Linked DNA regions of Ramlibacter pinisoli. The protein of the gene in region 1 interacts with the protein of each later gene in a pairwise test. Links are inferred from orthologs where the notes say so. Each region holds a gene or a part of one and is shown in the gene's direction. Other genes may lie near its edges.

Region 1 (8,654 bases):
GGTGGCAAGGTCGACCTGGCCGCCATGCTGCGCGACCTGGCCCGCCGCGAAGTCAACGAACTGCACGTGGAGGCCGGCTTCAAGCTCAATGGCTCGCTGGTGCGCGAAGGCCTGGTCGATGAGGTGCTGGCCTACCTGGCCCCCAAGCTGATCGGCCAGGGACAGGGCGTGGCCAGCTTCGGCCCGCTGCCCGCGCTGGACGCCGCTCTTCCCCTGCGCTTCCTGACCACCGACCGCATCGGCGACGACCTGCGCGTCATCGCGCGGGTGGCCGGCCGGGACGTGTTCTGAGGCCGCCGCTGGCTCCCGTCCGCAGAACCCCCCAAAATTCGCGGAAGTCCCCAAAGACATCCATCCAACGGATTCTTTGGCGCCGTTCGCGCCCTCTGGCGTCTACTGCGTCCGGGTGTCCGCTCCCGCATTCAACCCCGCTCCGGAGCGGCCGACCCGAACCTGCGAAAATGCGCGGATGTTCACCGGAATCATCACCGGCGTGGGGCGCATCGCCGCCGTCCACGACCTCGGGGCCAGTTCCCACCACGGCAAGCGCCTCACGGTCGAGGCGCCCGCGGGCTACCTGGACGACGTGGGCCTGGGGGACAGCATCGCGCTCAACGGCGCCTGCATGACCGTCACCACGCTCGACCCGGCCCGCCGCGTCTTCACTGTCGATGTCTCCGCCGAGTCGCTGGACAAGACCAGCGGCCTGGGCGACACCGGCCCCGTCAACCTGGAGAAGGCACTGCGCGCGCACGACCGCCTGGGCGGCCACATCGTGTCCGGCCACGTCGACGGCATCGGCACCGTGGTGCGCTTCGAGCCGGTGGGCGAGAGCCACGAACTGCGCATCCTCGCGCCGGCCTTCCTGGCCCGGTACCTGGCCTACAAGGGCTCGGTCACCGTCAACGGCGTGAGCCTCACCGTCAACGCCGTGCACGACACGGCACAAGGCTGCGAATTGAGCATCAACCTGATCCCGCACACGGTGGAGAACACCGCGCTGCACGCCCTGCGCACCGGCAGCCGCGTCAACCTCGAGATCGACCTCATCGCCCGCTACGTCGAGCGCATGCTGGCCGGCGCCAAGGTGCCCGCATGAGCCGCGCCACCAGCCCCGTGGCCATCTCGCCGGTGGAGGACATCGTCGCCGACATCCGTGCCGGCCGCATCGTGATCCTGGTCGACGAGGAAGACCGCGAGAACGAAGGCGACCTGGTGCTGGCCGCCGACCACGTCACGCCGGAAGCCGTCAACTTCATGGCCCGGTTCGGCCGCGGCCTGATCTGCCTGACCCTCACCCGCGACCGCTGCGAGCGGCTGCGCCTGCCGCCCATGGTGGCGCGCAACGGCACCAAGATGGGCACCGCCTTCACCGTCTCCATCGAGGCCGCCGAGGGCGTCACCACCGGCATCTCGGCGGCCGACCGGGCGCGCACCGTGCAAGCCGCCGTGGCCCGCGAGGCCCGCGCCGAGGACCTGGTGCAGCCCGGGCACATCTTCCCCCTGCAGGCGGTCGACGGCGGGGTGCTCATGCGCGCCGGCCACACCGAGGCCGGCTGCGACCTGGCCGGCATGGCCGGCCTGACGCCCGCCGCCGTCATCTGCGAGATCATGAAGGACGACGGCACCATGGCCCGCCTGCCGGACCTGCAGCTGTTCGCCGCCGAGCATGGCCTGAAGATCGGCACCATCGCCGACCTCATCGAGCATCGCAGCCGCCACGAGTCGCTGATCGAGAAGATCGGCTCGCGGCCCCTGCACACCAGCTTCGGCACCTTCACCGCCCATGCCTGGCGCGACAAGCCCAGCCAGGCCGTGCACCTGGCGCTGGTGGTCGGCCAGTGGCAGCGCGACGACATCGTCCCGGTCCGCGTGCACGAGCCCCTGTCGGTGCTCGACGCGCTGGAGACCGCGCGCCCCATGCACTCCTGGAGCCTCGATGCCAGCTTGCAGCACATCGCCCGCGCCGGCCAGGGCGTGGCCGTGCTGCTGAACTGCGGCGAATCGGCCGACCAGCTGGTCGCGCAGTTCGAAGGAACCGCCCGCGCCTCGCAGGCGCCCGAGCGCGGCCGCATGGACCTGCGCACCTACGGCGTCGGCGCGCAGATCCTGCGCGAGTGCGGCGTGCACCGCATGACCCTGCTGGGCACGCCGCGGCGGCTCCCCAGCATGGCGGGCTACGGCCTGGAAATCGCCGGCCACCTGGCCCCCACTTCCCACTGAGGACATCCATGTTCGGAGCAGAGAAAGGCAAGGCCGACCGGCTGGACGGCAAGGGCCTGTCCATCGGGGTCGTGCAGGCCCGGTTCAACGAATCCATCACCGACGCCCTGGCGCTGGCCTGCAAGTCGGAGCTGGTGCGCCTGGGCGTCGAGCCCGGCAGCATCGAGCACGTGCTGGTGCCCGGCGCGCTGGAGATCCCGCTGGCGCTGCAGGCGATGGCCGAGAAGGGTGGCTACGACGCCCTCATCGCCCTGGGCTGCGTGATCCGCGGCGAGACCTACCACTTTGAGCTGGTGGCCAACGAATCAGCCGCCGGTGTCACGCGCATCGCGCTCGACTACCAGCTGCCGGTGGCCAACGTCATTCTGACGACGGAGAACCTCGAGCAGGCCGTCGCCCGCCAGACCGACAAGGGCGTCGACGCCGCACGTGTCGTGGTCGAGATGGCCAACCTGCTGGAGCGCCTCGGATGAGCGACGAGCACCCCACCACCCCGCCCCGGCTGCCGGCCAAGGCCCCGGGCCGCACCGCCACCGGCGCCCGCAAGGCATCGGCCAAGTCGGCGCGCAGCCGGTCGCGCGAGTTCGCACTGCAGGCGCTCTACCAGCACATGGTGGGCGGCAACGACGTTGACGCCATCGACCGGTTCACCCGCGACCTGGCCGGCTTCCACAAGGCCGACTCGGTGCACTACGACGCCCTGCTGCACGGCTGCATCGAGCAGGCCGCCGCCCTCGACGCCCTGATCGTGCCGCTGCTGGACCGCAAGCTGGCCGAGATCTCGCCCATCGAGCACGCCGTCATGTGGATCGGCGCCTGGGAGTTCCAGCATGCCGCCGACGTGCCCTGGCGCGTGGTGCTCAACGAATGCATCGAGCTGGCCAAGGAGTTCGGCGGCACCGACGGCCACAAGTACGTCAACGCGGTGCTCAATGGCCTGGCGCCGCAACTGCGGCCCACCGAGGTCGAAGCCGACAAGGCCAGCGGAAAGGCGCGCGGATGAGGATCGCCCGGCGCGCCGAGAGGATCGAGCCGTTCTACGTCATGGAGGTGGCCAAGGCCGCCGCCCGGCTGGCCCGCGACGTCGCCCGCAGCGACCGGCCGATGGTGTTCCTCAACATCGGCGAGCCGGACTTCACGGCGCCGCCGCTGGTGCGGGAAGCAGCCGAACGCGCCGTGCGCGGCGGCGCCACGCAGTACACCCACGCCGTCGGACTGGAGCCGCTGCGGGCCGCCATCAGCGGCTGGTACCGGCAGCGCTTCGGGCTCGACGTCCCGGCACGGCGCATCGTGGTGACGGCCGGCGCGTCGGCGGCCCTCCAGCTGGCGTGCCTGGCGCTCATCGAGGCCGGCGACGAAGTCCTGATGCCCGACCCCAGCTATCCCTGCAACCGGCATTTCGTCAGCGCGGCCGAGGGCACGGCGGTGCTGGTGCCCACGACGGCGGCCGACCGGTTCCAGCTGTCGGCGGCGCAGGTGGAGACCCACTGGGGCCCGCGCACCCGCGGCGTGCTGCTGGCCTCGCCGTCCAACCCCACCGGCACGTCCATCGACCCGCAGGAGCTGCGCCGCATCCTGGACGTGGTGCGGGCCCGCGGCGGCATCGCCATCACCGACGAGATCTACCTGGGCCTGTCGCACGACGACCGCTACGGCCAGTCGGCCCTGGCGCTGGACGACCAGGTCATCAGCATCAACAGCTTCTCCAAGTACTTCAACATGACCGGCTGGCGCCTGGGCTGGATGGTCATGCCCGAGGAGCTGGTGCCCGTGGTGGAGCGATTGGCGCAGAACCTCTTCATCTGCGCCAGCACGGTCGCCCAGCACGCCGCCCTGGCCTGCTTCGAGCCCGACAGCATCGCCGAGTACGAGCGCCGCCGGGCCGCCTTCAAGGAGCGGCGCGACTGGTTCATCCCGGCCCTGGAGTCGGTCGGCCTGCCGGTGCCCGTGATGCCCGACGGCGCCTTCTATGCCTGGGCCGACTGCTCGGCCTGGTGCGACCGGCTCGGTTTGCCCGGCAGCTGGGAGCTGGCCTTCGAGATCATGGACAAGGCGCACGTCGCCGTGACGCCCGGGCGCGACTTCGGCACCGCCGACACGCACCGGTTCATCCGCTTCTCCACCGCGAGCAGCCTGGAGCACCTGCACGAGGCGGTGCGGCGGCTGCGCGCCATGGCCCCCTGATGGCGTTCGCGTTCCCGGTCCGCATCTACTGGGAAGACACCGATGCCGGCGGCATCGTCTTCTACGCCAACTACCTGAAGTTCTTCGAGCGCGCCCGCACCGAATGGCTGCGCTCGCTGGGCATCGAGCAGCGCCGGCTGCGCGAGACCACCGGGGGCATGTTCATCGTCGCCGACACCGCGCTGCGTTATCTGCAGCCAGCCCGGCTGGACGACGAACTTCTGGTCACGGCCGCGCTCCAAGAGGCAGGCCGGGCCACCCTGACCCTGTCGCAGCAAGCCCTGCGCCAGCCCGGCGGCGAGCTCCTCGCCGAAGGAACCATCCGCATCGGCTGGGTCGACGCTTCCACGCTGAGGCCTGCCAGAATCCCATCCATGATCCTCGAGACCCTGAACCGATGAACCAAGACCTGTCGATCCTGCAACTGGTACTGGGAGCCAGCTGGGTCGTCCAGCTCGTCATGCTGCTGCTGGTGGGCGTTTCCATTGCCAGCTGGGCCGCCATCTTCGGCAAGCTGTTCGCCCTCAAGCGCGTGCGGTCGCTCAACGATGCGTTCGAGCGCGACTTCTGGTCCGGCACCAGCCTCAACGAGCTGTTTTCGGCGGCGGCCCAGAACGCCAAGCGCGCCGGCCCCATGGAACGCATCTTCGCCAGCGGCATGCGCGAGTACCAGAAGCTGCGTGAACGCCGCATCCAGGACCCCGCCACCCTGCTCGACGGCGCCCGCCGCGCCATGCGGGCCAGCTACCAGCGCGAGGTCGACGCGGTCGAGTCGCACCTGTCGTTCCTGGCCTCGGTCGGCTCCGTGTCGCCCTACGTCGGGCTGTTCGGCACCGTCTGGGGGATCATGCATGCGTTCACCGGGCTGGCCAGCCTGCAGCAGGTGACGCTGGCGACCGTGGCTCCCGGCATCGCCGAGGCGCTGGTCGCCACCGCGATCGGCCTGTTCGCTGCCATTCCCGCCGTCGTCGCCTACAACCGCTTCGCGCGCGACATCGACCGGGTGGCCATCAAGCTGGAGACCTTCATCGAGGAGTTCTCCAACATCCTGCAGCGCAACTCTAGCTCCGGCACCATGACGACGACCGTTGCCGCCTCGAGGCTCTGACATGCCCGCCGTCGCCGCCCGCGGCCGAGGCCGCCGCACCATCAACGAGATCAACATGGTCCCGTTCATCGACGTCATGCTGGTGCTGCTGATCATCTTCATGGTCACGGCCCCGCTCATCACGCCCAGCCTCATCGACCTGCCCAGCGTGGGCAAGGCCAACCGCCAGCCCGACCAGAAGTTCGAGGTGGTGATCGGCAAGGACGAGAAGCTGGTGCTCAAGGCCGGCGACCAGTCCAAGTCGATTGGCCCGGCCGAGCTCGCCGCGGCGGTGCTCGCCGCCCAGGCCGGCAAGCCGGCCGGCTCCACCGCCGTCGTGATCAGCGCCGACCGCAACGTGAAATACGAGACCGTGGTGCGCGTGATGGACACCCTGCAGCGCGCGGGCGTGCAGCGCGTCGGACTGTCGGTGCAACTGGCCCGCTGATACCCATGTTCCACGCCGCCGCCGGTCGCCCCGAATTCCTGCCGCCGCCCGAGCCCGGGCTGCTTCGGTCGGTCACCCTGGCCCTGCTGGCACACGTGGTCCTGGTGCTGGCGCTCAGCTGGGGCATCCACTGGAAGCGCGACGACAACACGGTCGCCGTCGAGGCCGAGATCTGGTCGGCGGCCGTCCAGCAGGCCGCGCCCAAGCCGGTCGAGACACCGCCCACCCCCAAGGTGGACACCACGCCACCGCCACCGCCGCCCCCCGCGCCCACCCCGCCGCAGCAGCGCGACGCCGAGATCGCGATCGAGCGCGAGAAGGAGCGCCTGGCGCAGGAAAAGGCCCTCCAGCAGGAGCAGGCCCGCAAGGCCGCCGCCGAGGAGGCGGAGCGGCGCGAGGCGGCCGACCGCCGGCGCAAGCAGGAGGAGGCGCGCAAGGAGGAGGCGGCGAAGAAGGCCGCCGAAGAGCGCAAGCGCGCCGAGCAGACCGTGGCGCGCGAGAAGCGCGAGCAGGAAGAGCGCCTGGCCAAGCAGCGCGCCGAGAACCTCAAGCGCATCCAGGGCATGGCCGGCGCCACCGGCGTGCCGGGCTCCGAGGGCCTGGCGCTGCGCTCGTCCGGCCCGTCGGACAGCTACGGTGGCCGCATCCGGGCCAAGGTCCGGCCCAACATCGTGTTCTCCGACGACATCTCCGGCAACCCCAGCGCCGAAGTGCTGGTGCGGCTGGCGCCCGACGGCACCATCGTCGGCACGAAGATCCGCAAGGAGAGCGGCCAGAAGTCCTGGGACGACGCCGTGCTGCGCGCCCTGGCCCGCACCGAGGTGTTCCCCCGCGACGTCGACGGCCGCGTGCCGCCGGAAGTGGTGCTGGTGTTCCGGCCGCGCGACTAGCGAGGCCGGGGCAGTGGCCGTTCAGGACTTGCCGGCATCCAGCGCCAGTATCCACTCCAGCACCTGCGGCAGCGCCGCCTCCGGCACGCTGAAGTGGTCGCCGCCCACCTCGATGGTGCGGGTGAGCGGGTTGGCAGGCAGTCTGTCGACGTAGTAGCGCCGGGCGGCAGGGGTGAAGTTGTCCGCGCTGCCCAGCACCGTTAGCACCGGCACCGTCGCCGGGATGCGCGGCGCCGTGTTCCCCATCTCGGCGTCGCCGGTCGGGTCGAAGTAGGACAGGTAGGCCTTGGCGGTGGTGCGCACCGACAGGGTCCGGCCCTGGTTGTTGTCGTTGAAGCCGGCCTTCTCGTCGCCCTTGCCGGCCGCCACCATCGCGCGCGCCTCGTCCACGCTCTGTCGCACCGACACGAACCTCGGGTTGTCGTAGTACCCGCGCGGGACATGCCCTGGTGCCAGCAGGACCAGCGCCTGCACATCGCCGCCGCGCGCGGCATGGCTCATGGCCGCCGGCACGCCCATGCTGTGCCCCATGGCCACGATGCGCGTGGCGCCCTTCTTGCGCAACTCGGCCGCCAGGCCGGCCATCTCCTGCATCGCCAGGTCCCAGTCGCCATCGATGTAGCGCCGCTTCGACCACGGCATGTCCGTCGCCACGACCAGCAGGCCTGCATCTTCCAGCCTGGACTTCAGCAGCCGCGAGCCGGTCTCCTGCGCGGAACCTGTCTTGCCGTGCAGCAGCAGCACGCCCGTGCCTACAGCCGCCTGGGCCTTGGCCCCGCAGGCCAGCAACACGCCCACGGCGCCCAGCGCCTGCCGGCGATCCAGTCGATCGATCATGCCTGTCCCCTCCTCGCGCCGCGCGGGCGCCACCTCAGTCGTAGACGATCTGCGCCGCCCCGTTGTCGGCCTGCGCCATCCAGCTGGCCAGCGCCGCGTCGGTCGGGAAGAAGCGGGCCTGCTCGCCCAGCTGCAGCTCCGCCGTCGCCGCGTCGCGCCGCAGCGCCAGCCGCACCGGCAGCCCGCGCACCACGTCGCCCTGCTCCGTCTGCTCGCGCCGGGCCGGGAACTCGCGCACCAGGCGTTGGATGTCGGGTGCCTTGCCGTTGACTGCCACGCGCAGGAACTTGCCGAACCGGCAGCGCGCCGTCGCCAGGTCCCAGGCCTGCTGGATCGAGAGCCGGAAGCCGCCGGTGAAGCGGTCCGGCTGCAGCTTGGCCTGCACGATGACCAGCTCGTCGTCCTTGAGCAGGTTGCGGTGGGCGTTGATCACGGCCTCGTCGGCGGTGGCCTCGATGGTGCCGCTCTTGTCGTCCAGCTTGAACAGCGCCAGCTTGCCGCGCTGGCCGTTGATGACGCGGAAGTCGGTGATGATGCCGGCCAGCAGCTGCTGGTCGCGGCTGTCGACCAGGTCGTCGACCTTGGTGCGCACGAAGCGCCGCACCTCCAGCGCCACCTCGTCGAAGAGGTGGCCCGACAGGTAGAAGCCCACCGCCGTCTTCTCGAACGTCAGCCGCTCCTTCACGCCCCAGGGCATGGCCTCCACCAGCGGCGGCTCCTGCGTGCTGGCGGCATGCGAATCGCCCATGTCGAACAGGCCGCCCTGGTGGGCGTTGGCCTCGGCGGCATTGGCGAAGTCGAACGCGCGGTCGATCGAGGCCACCAGCGCAGCCCGGTTCATCTGCAGCGCATCGAAGGCGCCGGCCTTGATCAGGGCTTCCACCGTGCGCTTGTTGATGCGGGTGCGGTCGACCCGCACGCAGAAGTCGTACAGGCTGGTGAAGGGGCCGGACGTGGACCCGGACGAGCCGGCCCCCTTGCCTTC
Region 2 (8,807 bases), 720 kb from region 1 along the record:
ATGATCCGCACCGGCTCCGCCACCCGCGCGCTGGTGATCGGTGCCGAGGTGTTCTCGCGCATCCTCGACTTCGAGGACCGCACCACCTGCGTGCTGTTCGGCGACGGCGCCGGCGCCGTGGTCCTGGAGGCGTCGGACACCCCGGGCATCCTGGCCAGCGACCTGCACGCGGACGGCAAGCATGTCGGCATCCTGTGCGTCCCGGGCACCGTCGCCGGCGGCCAGGTGCTCGGCACGCCGTTCCTCAAGATGGATGGCCAGGCGGTGTTCAAGCTGGCCGTGGGGGTGCTGGAAAGCGCTGCCCGCGCGACCCTGGCGAAGGCCGGGCGGACGGAGGCCGACATCGATTGGCTGATCCCGCACCAAGCCAACATCCGCATCATGCAGGGCACGGCCAAGAAGCTGAAGCTGCCGATGGACAAGCTCGTGGTCACGGTCGACCAGCACGGCAACACCTCGGCCGCTTCCATTCCGCTGGCACTCGACGCCGCGGTGCGCGGCGGCAAGATCAAGAAGGGTGACACGCTGATGCTCGAGGGCGTCGGCGGCGGCTTCACCTGGGGCGCGGTGCTGCTGGACTTCTGACCCGGCCGCGCCGCGGGGCGCATCGTCTCCTGCACAACGACAACACATGACACCGTTCGCATTCGTCTTTCCAGGCCAGGGTTCGCAGGCCGTCGGCATGCTCGACGGCTGGGGCGACCACCCGGCCGTGGCCCAGGTCGTGGCGGAAGCCTCCGATGCGCTGGGCGAGGACCTCGGCCGCCTGGTCAAGGAAGGCCCGAAGGAGGCGCTGGCGCTCACCACCAACACCCAGCCGGTGATGCTGGTCGCGGGCATTGCCGCCTATCGCGCGTGGCTGGCCGAAGGCGGACCCGAGCCGGCCGTCGTCGCCGGCCACTCGCTGGGCGAGTACACGGCGCTGGTGGCGGCGGGCGCGCTGCAGCTGAAGGATGCCGCGCCGCTGGTGCGGTTCCGCGCGCAGGCCATGCAGGACGCCGTCCCGGTGGGCACCGGCGCCATGGCGGCGGTGCTCGGGATGGACGCGCAGAAGGTCGTGGAAGGTTGCGCCGAGGCGCAGCGTTCGTTCGGCACCAACAGCCTCGAGGTGGTCGAGGCCGTCAACTTCAACGACCCGGCCCAGACCGTCATCGCGGGCAGCAAGGCCGCGGTGGACAAGGCCTGCGAGGTGCTCAAGGCCCACGGCGCCAAGCGGGCGCTGCCGCTGCCCGTGTCGGCGCCGTTCCACTCCAGCCTGATGAAGCCCGCGGCCGACCGGCTGCGCGAGCGGCTGGCGCAGGTGGCGTTCTCGACCCCTCGCATTCCGGTCGTCAACAACATCGGGGCCAGGGTCGAGACCGACGTCGACCGCATCCGGTCGGCACTGTTCGAGCAGGCGTTCGGGCCGGTGCGCTGGGTCGACTGCGTGCGTGCCATCCAGGCGCGTGGCGTCGGCCTGGTCCTCGAGAGCGGTCCGGGCAAGGTGCTGCAGGGACTGTGCAAGCGCATCGATCCCCAGCTCGCTTCGGGCGCCGTGTACGACCCGGCCTCCCTGGCCGAGGCGAAGGGGATGCTGGCATGAGCGCCGACCAGTTGAAGGGCCAGGTCGCCCTCGTGACGGGCGCCTCGCGCGGCATCGGCGCGGCCATCGCGCGGGAACTGGCCGGGCGCGGCGCGATCGTCGTGGGCACTGCGACGACGGACGACGGTGCCGCGAAGGTCGCGGCGGTCCTGGAGCCCCTGGGCGGCCGCGGCATCCGGCTCGACGTGAATGACGCGGCCGGCGTGGACGCCGCCGTCGATGACATCGTCAAGCAGCACGGCGGCCTGCAGGTGCTGGTGAACAACGCCGGCATCACGCGCGACATGCTCGCCATGCGCCTGAAGGACGACGACTGGGACGCGGTGCTCGACACCAACCTGAAGGCGGTGTTCCGTCTGAGCCGGGCGGTGATGCGCACGATGATGAAGCAGCGCTATGGCCGCATCGTCAGCATCACCTCCGTGGTGGGCGCCGCCGGCAATCCCGGCCAGGCGAACTACGCGGCGGCCAAGGCCGGCGTGGCCGGCATGACCCGGGCCCTGGCGCGCGAACTCGGCAGCCGCGGCATCACCGTCAATTGCGTGGCGCCCGGTTTCATCGAGACCGACATGACCGGCAAGCTGCCGGCGGAGCAGCAGCAGGCATTGCTGGGTCAGATCCCGCTGGGCAAGCTCGGCCGGCCCGACGACATCGCGCACGCGGTCGCCTTCCTGGTGTCCCCGCAGGCGGGCTACGTCACGGGCCAGGAATTGCACGTCAACGGCGGCATGTACATGGCCTGAGCCCGGCGACGGGCCCGCGCGTCGGCGCGCGGCAGCCTGCACAGGAGCGGGCGGCTAAAATCGACGATTCATCCACAAACCCCTTGAGGGAACCCATGAGCGATATCGAAGCACGTGTCAAGAAGATCATCGCCGAGCAACTCGGCGTGGAGGAGTCCCAGGTGACGAACGAAAAGGCGTTCGTGGCGGACCTGGGCGCTGACTCCCTCGACACGGTGGAGCTGGTGATGGCTCTGGAAGACGAATTCGGCATCGAGATCCCCGACGAGGACGCGGAGAAGATCACCACGGTGCAGAACGCGATCGATTACGCCAACGCGCATCAGAAGGCCTGACGGGATGCTGCGCCGCCGAGTCGTCGTCACCGGATTGGGATGCGTGAGCCCGGTCGGCAACACGGTCGCCGAATCCTGGGACAACCTGCTGGCCGGCAAGCCCGGCATCGACTTCATCACGCAGTTCGACCCCGCCAACCTGGCCTGCAGGTTCGCCGGCGAGGTCAAGGGCTTCAACATCGGCGACTACATCCCCGAGAAGGAAGCCCGGCACATGGACCGGTTCATCCATCTCGGGCTGGCTGCGGCATCGCAGGCCATCGCCGACAGCGGGCTCCCCACCGGGCAAGCGCTGGCCGATGAGCTGGCCACGCGCGTGGGCGTGAACATCGGCTCCGGCATCGGCGGGCTGCCGATGATCGAGGAGACGCATTCGGAGCTGGTCAACCGCGGTCCGCGGCGTGTCTCTCCCTTCTTCGTGCCGGCGTCGATCATCAACATGATCTCCGGACACGTCTCGATCAAGTACGGCTTCAAGGGTCCGAACATCGCGGTGGTCACCGCGTGCACCACCGGCCTGCATGCCATCGGCCTGTCGGCCCGCCTCATCGAGGCCGGGGATGCCGACGTCATGGTCGCGGGCGGCGCCGAGTCGTGCGTGTCGCCCCTGGGCGTGGGCGGCTTCGCGGCCGCGCGTGCGCTGTCCACCCGCAACGACGATCCCAAGACCGCCTCGCGGCCCTGGGACAAGGACCGCGACGGCTTCGTGCTGGGCGAGGGCGGCGGCGTGCTGGTGCTCGAGGAATACGAGCACGCCAAGGCACGAGGCGCGAAGATCTACGCCGAACTGGCCGGCTTCGGCATGAGCGGCGATGCCTTCCACATGACGGCACCCGACATCGACGGGCCGCGCCGGGCCATGGTGGGGGCGCTGCGCAATGCCGGCATCAACGCCGACCAGGTGCAGTACCTCAACGCGCACGGCACCTCGACCCCGCTGGGTGACCTCAACGAGACCAACGCCGTCAAGGCGGCGCTGGGCGACCACGCGCGCAAGATCGTGGTCAATTCCACCAAGTCCATGACCGGCCACCTGCTGGGCGGCGCCGGCGGCATCGAGTCGGTGTTCACCGTGCTGACCCTGTACCACCAGAAGAGCCCGCCCACCATCAACATCTTCAACCAGGATCCCGAGTGCGACCTGGACTACTGCGCCAACACGGCGCGGGACCTGAAGATCGACGTGGCGCTGAAGAACAACTTCGGCTTTGGCGGCACCAACGGCACCCTGGTGTTCAAGCGGGCCTGACCCGCGGCGCTCCCCTCACAACGCTTCGCATGCACCACGCCCCATCGGTGAGCTACCCGGTGGGGCGTTCTGCATGGGCGGGCGCCATCCTGGCAGCGACCTGGCTGGCCGGGGCGCTGGCCTGTGCCGCCTGGCTGGCCACCGGCGCTCCCGCCTGGGCACCCCTGGCCGTTGCTGCCGTGCTGCTCGGCACGGCGTCGGTCGCCGCCCGGTCGTGGTGGCAGCAGCCTGCGGGGCTGCTGGCCTGGGACGGTGCGCGCTGGACGCTCGCATCGGGCGCCTCGCCCGCGGTCGATGCGGGCCGGCTGGACGTGGCGCTCGACCTCCAGGGCCTGCTGCTCGTGCGCTGGGCAGCGACGGACCGTGCCCGCTGGTTGTGGCTCGAAAAGGGGCGCCTTCCCACCCGCTGGGACGCCCTGCGGCGTGCGGTATATTCGCCCGCCGAGCCGGACCCCGCGTCCGCGGCGGAGCCCCCTTCCGCCTGACCATGACCAAGACCCCCGCGCCCGCGCCGTCCCCGCAGGACACCGACCAGATGCTGGTGGCCCGCACCGTCGCCGGCGACCAGCGGGCGTACGAGCTGCTGGTCATCAAGTACCAGCGCCGCATCGAGCGCCTGATCGGACGCATGGTGCGCGATGTCGACCTGGTGGAGGACATCGCCCAGGAGACCTTCATCCGGGCCTACCGGGCATTGGCCCAGTTCCGCGGCGAAGCCCAGTTCTACACCTGGCTGTACCGCATTGCCGTCAACACTGCCAAGAAGGCCCTGGTCGACCTCAAGCGCGACCCCCTGGTGTCCGAAAGTGCCCTGCGCGGCGGCGGCGAGGACGATGAAACTTCCCCGGTGGAGAACGAACTAACCAGCGCCGAAACCCCGGAAACGGTGCTGGCGGCCAAGGAGATCGCGGGCGCGGTCAACTCGGCCATGGAAGCCCTCCCGGAGGAATTGCGGCAGGCGGTCACCCTGCGCGAGATCGAAGGGCTGAGCTACGAAGAGATCGCGGAAGCCATGGATTGTCCGATCGGCACGGTGCGTTCGCGGATCTTCCGCGCCCGCGAGGCGATTTCGGCCAAGGTCAAGCCGCTGCTGGAAAACCAGTCGGGCAAGCGCTGGTAAGGCATGTCGAGGTGATGTGATGGACGACAAGATGAACGGCAACGAACGGATTTCCGCCCTCGCCGACGGGCAACTCCAGGGTGAGGCGTTCGCACTGGCAGTCGAGGCAGCCTGCGCCGATCCCGAGGCGCGGGCCACCTGGCATGCGTACCACGTGGTGGGCGACGTGCTGCGCTCGCGCGAGCTGGCGCTGGGTGCGCCGGCGCCCGATTTCGTCGCCCGCCTGTCGGCCCGCCTGGCGCAGGAGCAACCCGGCCTCGCGGCCGACCGGCCGGTCCTGGGCATCCCGATCGACCAGCCGGTGATGCCGGCGGCCGCGAACGACGGCACGTTCCGCTGGAAGCTGGTGGCGGGCGTGGCGTCGATGGCCGCGGTCGCGGCCGTGGGCTGGTCGGTGCTGGGCTCGGCCGGCCCTTCGGCCAGCCAGCCGCAACTGGCGAGCGCATCGAAGCCGGCGCCGGTGGTGGCCGAAGCCACGGTGCTGGCCCGCACGCAGACCGGTGCCCTCATGATCCGCGACCCGCGCCTGGACGAGCTGCTGGCGGCGCACCGCCAGTTCGGCGGCGCATCCGCGCTGCAGATGCCCGCAGGTTTCCTGCGCAACGCCACCTTCGAAGGACCGTCCCGGTAAGCCGCCCGCATGACGCCCACGCCGTACCTGCCCCGATCCGCCGCCTGGCGCCGCTGGCTCGCCCTGCTGGCGCTCGGCACCGCCGGGCTGGCGGCGGCGCAACCCGCTTCCCCTCCTGCTTCCGGGGTGCCGTCCGAGCGCGGCATCAACGAGTGGCTGCTCCGCATGCAGGACGCCTCGCGCCGCAACTACGTCGGCACGTTCGTGGTGTCCTCGGGTGCCGGCGCCATGTCCAGCGCGCGCATCTGGCATGCGGCCGATCCCTCCCAGCAGGTCGAGAGGGTCGAGGTGCTGTCAGGAGCGCCCCGTTCCACCTTCCGCCGCAACGACGAGGTCCTCACCTTTCTGCCCGAGCAGCGGGTGGTGCGCGCCGAGAGGCACGAGTCGCTCGACCTGTTCCCCAACCTGCTCAAGTCCAGCGACACCTCGATCCCCGAGTTCTACCAGGCGCGCCGGGTCGGCACCGAGCGCGTCGCCGGCTTCGATGCCGACGTGGTGCAGCTGGTGCCCAAGGACCAGCTGCGGTTCGGTTACCGGGTCTGGAGCGAGAAGCGGTCCGGCCTGGTGATCAAGCTGCAGACGCTGGATGCCGAGGGCAACGTGCTGGAGCAGGCCGCTTTCTCCGAGCTGCAGCTCGACAGCCCCTTGCGGCCCGAGAAGCTGGTCCAGATGATGAAGACGCCGGTCGGCTGGCGCTTCGAGCGCGCCGAGACGGTCAAGACCAGCCCGGCGGCAGAGGGGTGGGCGATGAAATCGCCCGTCGCCGGATTCAACCCGATGAGCTGCTACAAGCGTCCGGCTCCAGGGCCGGGGCCGGCGCAGGGCGGCATGCAGTGGATCTTCTCCGACGGCCTGGCGTCCGTGTCGCTGTTCCTCGAGCCGTACGACCGCCAGCGCCACCAGCAGGAAGGCATCCTGGCCGCCGGCGCCACGCAGACACTCACCCGTCGCCTGGACGACTGGTGGCTCACCGTGGTCGGCGAGGTGCCGCCGCCGACACTGAAGGCCTTCGCGCAGAGTCTTGAGCGGCGTCGTTGAGCCCCCATGTGCCGGCAGCCGCCGGGTGAAGTGAACCAAAGTGCCCTTGCGGGTTCTGAAGCCGAGCCCCGGCTATCGAGAAAGATGAGGTTGCCGATGATCCGAACCCGTTTCCCCCTCCTGCGCAGCGTCGCCCTGGCCGCGGCTTTCGTCGCCTCCGGCGCGGCCGTGCTGCACGCGCCGCCCGCCGCTGCCCAGTCCGCACCGCAACCACGCACGGGGCTGCCGGACTTCACCGACCTGGTCGAGCAGGTCGGGCCGGCCGTGGTGAACATCCGCACGGTCGAACGGGCTCGCGCCGGCAGCCAGCAGCAGGGGCAGGCCGACGACGAGATGCAGGAGCTCTTCCGCCGCTTCTTCGGCATGCCCATGCCCAACGTGCCGCGTTCGCCGCGCGCGCCCGGCCAGCCGGGCGAGGAACAGCCGCGCGGCGTCGGTTCCGGCTTCATCCTGTCCCAGGATGGTTTCGTCATGACCAACGCCCACGTGGTGGAAGGCGCCGACGAGGTGCTGGTCACGCTGCCGGACAAGCGCGAGTTCAAGGCCAAGATCGTCGGCGCCGACAAGCGCACCGACGTCGCGGTCGTGAAGATCGAGGGCACCGGCCTGCCGTTCGTGAAGATCGGCGACGTGAGCAAGCTCAAGGTGGGTGAATGGGTGATGGCCATCGGCTCGCCGTTCGGCCTGGAGAACACCGTGACGGCCGGCATCGTCAGCGCCAAGGCGCGCGACACCGGCGACTACCTGCCCTTCATCCAGACCGACGTCGCCATCAACCCCGGCAACTCGGGCGGCCCGCTGGTCAACCTGCGCGGCGAGGTGGTCGGCATCAACAGCCAGATCTACTCGCGCTCCGGCGGCTTCATGGGCATCTCGTTCGCGATCCCGATGGACGAGGCCGCGCGGGTGGCCGAGCAGCTGCGCACCACGGGCCGGGTCTCGCGCGGCCGCATCGGCGTGCAGATCGACCAGGTCACCAAGGATGTGGCCGAGTCCATCGGCCTGGGCAAGCCGCAGGGCGCGCTGGTGCGCAGCGTGGAATCAGGCTCGCCCGCCGACAAGGCCGGCGTCGAGGCCGGCGACATCATCACCAAGTTCAACGGCCAGGCGATCGACAAGGCCACCGACCTGCCGCGCCTGGTGGGCAACACCAAGCCGGGCACCCGCTCGACGATCACCGTGTTCCGGCGCGGCGCCATGCGCGACCTGGGCGTGCAGATTGCCGAGTTCGAGCCCGAGAAGCCGCCCGTGCGCAAGGCGCAGGCGCCGGACGACCGGCCCAAGGGCTCGCCGGCGGCCCAGTCGCTCGGTCTGGTCGTGAGCGAACTCACCGACGCCCAGAAGAAGGAGCTGAAGATCAAGGGGGGCGTGAAGGTCGATGCTGTCACCGACCTGGCCCAGCGCTCCGGCATCCGCGAGGGCGACATCATCGTGGCGATCGGCAACACGGAGGTGAACAGCGTGCGCGAGTTCGACGCCACCGTGGCGAAGGTCGACCGCAGCAAGGCCGTCCCGGTGCTCCTGCGGCGAGGCGAACTGGCGACCTACCTGCTGCTGCGGCCCGCCCGCTGACCCGGGGTCGTGGCGGAAAAGCCCCGAACCCGTAGTCGGGCTTGGGGGCTTTCCGGCCGCGAAATGGCCGATTCGCAGGCCTCCAGAAATTTTTTTCCTGACTGGATGAGCTCAACAATGGACGTTGGTGTGCACTGACTCCGAAGGAGCGCACCCCGTCCGATGGATAGAATCTCGCCCCGGATCTGCCGGTTTCATGCATATGGACCGGCCTTCAGTCCACGATGCGGGATGGCCCGGCCAAGTCTCCTGCTGATCCACAGATCGCCCACAACTTGTCCTGCAACCCCCTTTTGAAAACTGTGAACAACCTGTGGATGAATTCCATGTTGCTGGGCGGCAACGAGGCGTTCCCGGCGCCCGGTCGGCTGTACGCCCGGGGCTTTTTGCCTACAATGAAGCTCCAACTATCGCAGTTGCCATAGATTGTTGGTTCAGGGCGCGTCGCCACTCGACGCGCCCTTTTTTCTTGTGCGCTCCGAATTGAATCAATCACTTAAGTGCTCCCGTTGATGAATCACATCAGAAACTTTTCGA

What was found.
Region 2: the proteins of GON04_RS03275 (region 1) and acpP interact in binary tests that used the Escherichia coli proteins (3 or more experiments, as listed by UniProt). The link is inferred for Ramlibacter pinisoli from one-to-one orthologs.

Annotation. Positions count from the first base shown.
Region 1 is NZ_WSEL01000003.1:435,025-443,678, forward strand. The notes cover bases 3,324-6,119. They hold GON04_RS03275 (YbgC/FadM family acyl-CoA thioesterase), read left to right. Parts: upstream 3,324-4,430; coding sequence 4,431-4,808; downstream 4,809-6,119. Other genes in these bases: GON04_RS03270 (pyridoxal phosphate-dependent aminotransferase), read left to right, coding at 3,324-4,407; tolQ (protein TolQ), read left to right, coding at 4,805-5,515; GON04_RS03285 (biopolymer transporter ExbD), read left to right, coding at 5,517-5,942; tolA (cell envelope integrity protein TolA), read left to right, coding at 5,948-6,119. In the rest of the region: bifunctional diaminohydroxyphosphoribosylaminopyrimidine deaminase/5-amino-6-(5-phosphoribosylamino)uracil reductase RibD, read left to right, coding at 1-291; GON04_RS03250 (riboflavin synthase), read left to right, coding at 470-1,099; ribBA (bifunctional 3,4-dihydroxy-2-butanone-4-phosphate synthase/GTP cyclohydrolase II), read left to right, coding at 1,096-2,223; ribH (6,7-dimethyl-8-ribityllumazine synthase), read left to right, coding at 2,232-2,696; transcription antitermination factor NusB, read left to right, coding at 2,693-3,226; more of GON04_RS03270, read left to right, coding at 3,223-3,323; more of tolA, read left to right, coding at 6,120-6,832; GON04_RS03295 (alpha/beta hydrolase), read right to left, coding at 6,854-7,669; dnaE (DNA polymerase III subunit alpha), read right to left, coding at 7,704-8,654.
Region 2 is NZ_WSEL01000003.1:1,154,871-1,163,677, reverse strand. Bases 1,092-4,040 are described here. They hold acpP (acyl carrier protein), read left to right. Parts: upstream 1,092-2,420; coding sequence 2,421-2,660; downstream 2,661-4,040. Other genes in these bases: GON04_RS06765 (hypothetical protein), read left to right, coding at 3,939-4,040; fabF (beta-ketoacyl-ACP synthase II), read left to right, coding at 2,665-3,909; fabG (3-oxoacyl-ACP reductase FabG), read left to right, coding at 1,579-2,325; fabD (ACP S-malonyltransferase), read left to right, coding at 1,092-1,582. Outside these bases: GON04_RS06790 (beta-ketoacyl-ACP synthase III), read left to right, coding at 1-585; more of fabD, read left to right, coding at 632-1,091; more of GON04_RS06765, read left to right, coding at 4,041-4,394; RNA polymerase sigma factor RpoE, read left to right, coding at 4,397-5,029; GON04_RS06755 (sigma-E factor negative regulatory protein), read left to right, coding at 5,049-5,660; GON04_RS06750 (MucB/RseB C-terminal domain-containing protein), read left to right, coding at 5,670-6,698; GON04_RS06745 (DegQ family serine endoprotease), read left to right, coding at 6,795-8,270; lepA (translation elongation factor 4), read left to right, coding at 8,783-8,807. UniProt on the Escherichia coli protein: Carrier of the growing fatty acid chain in fatty acid biosynthesis.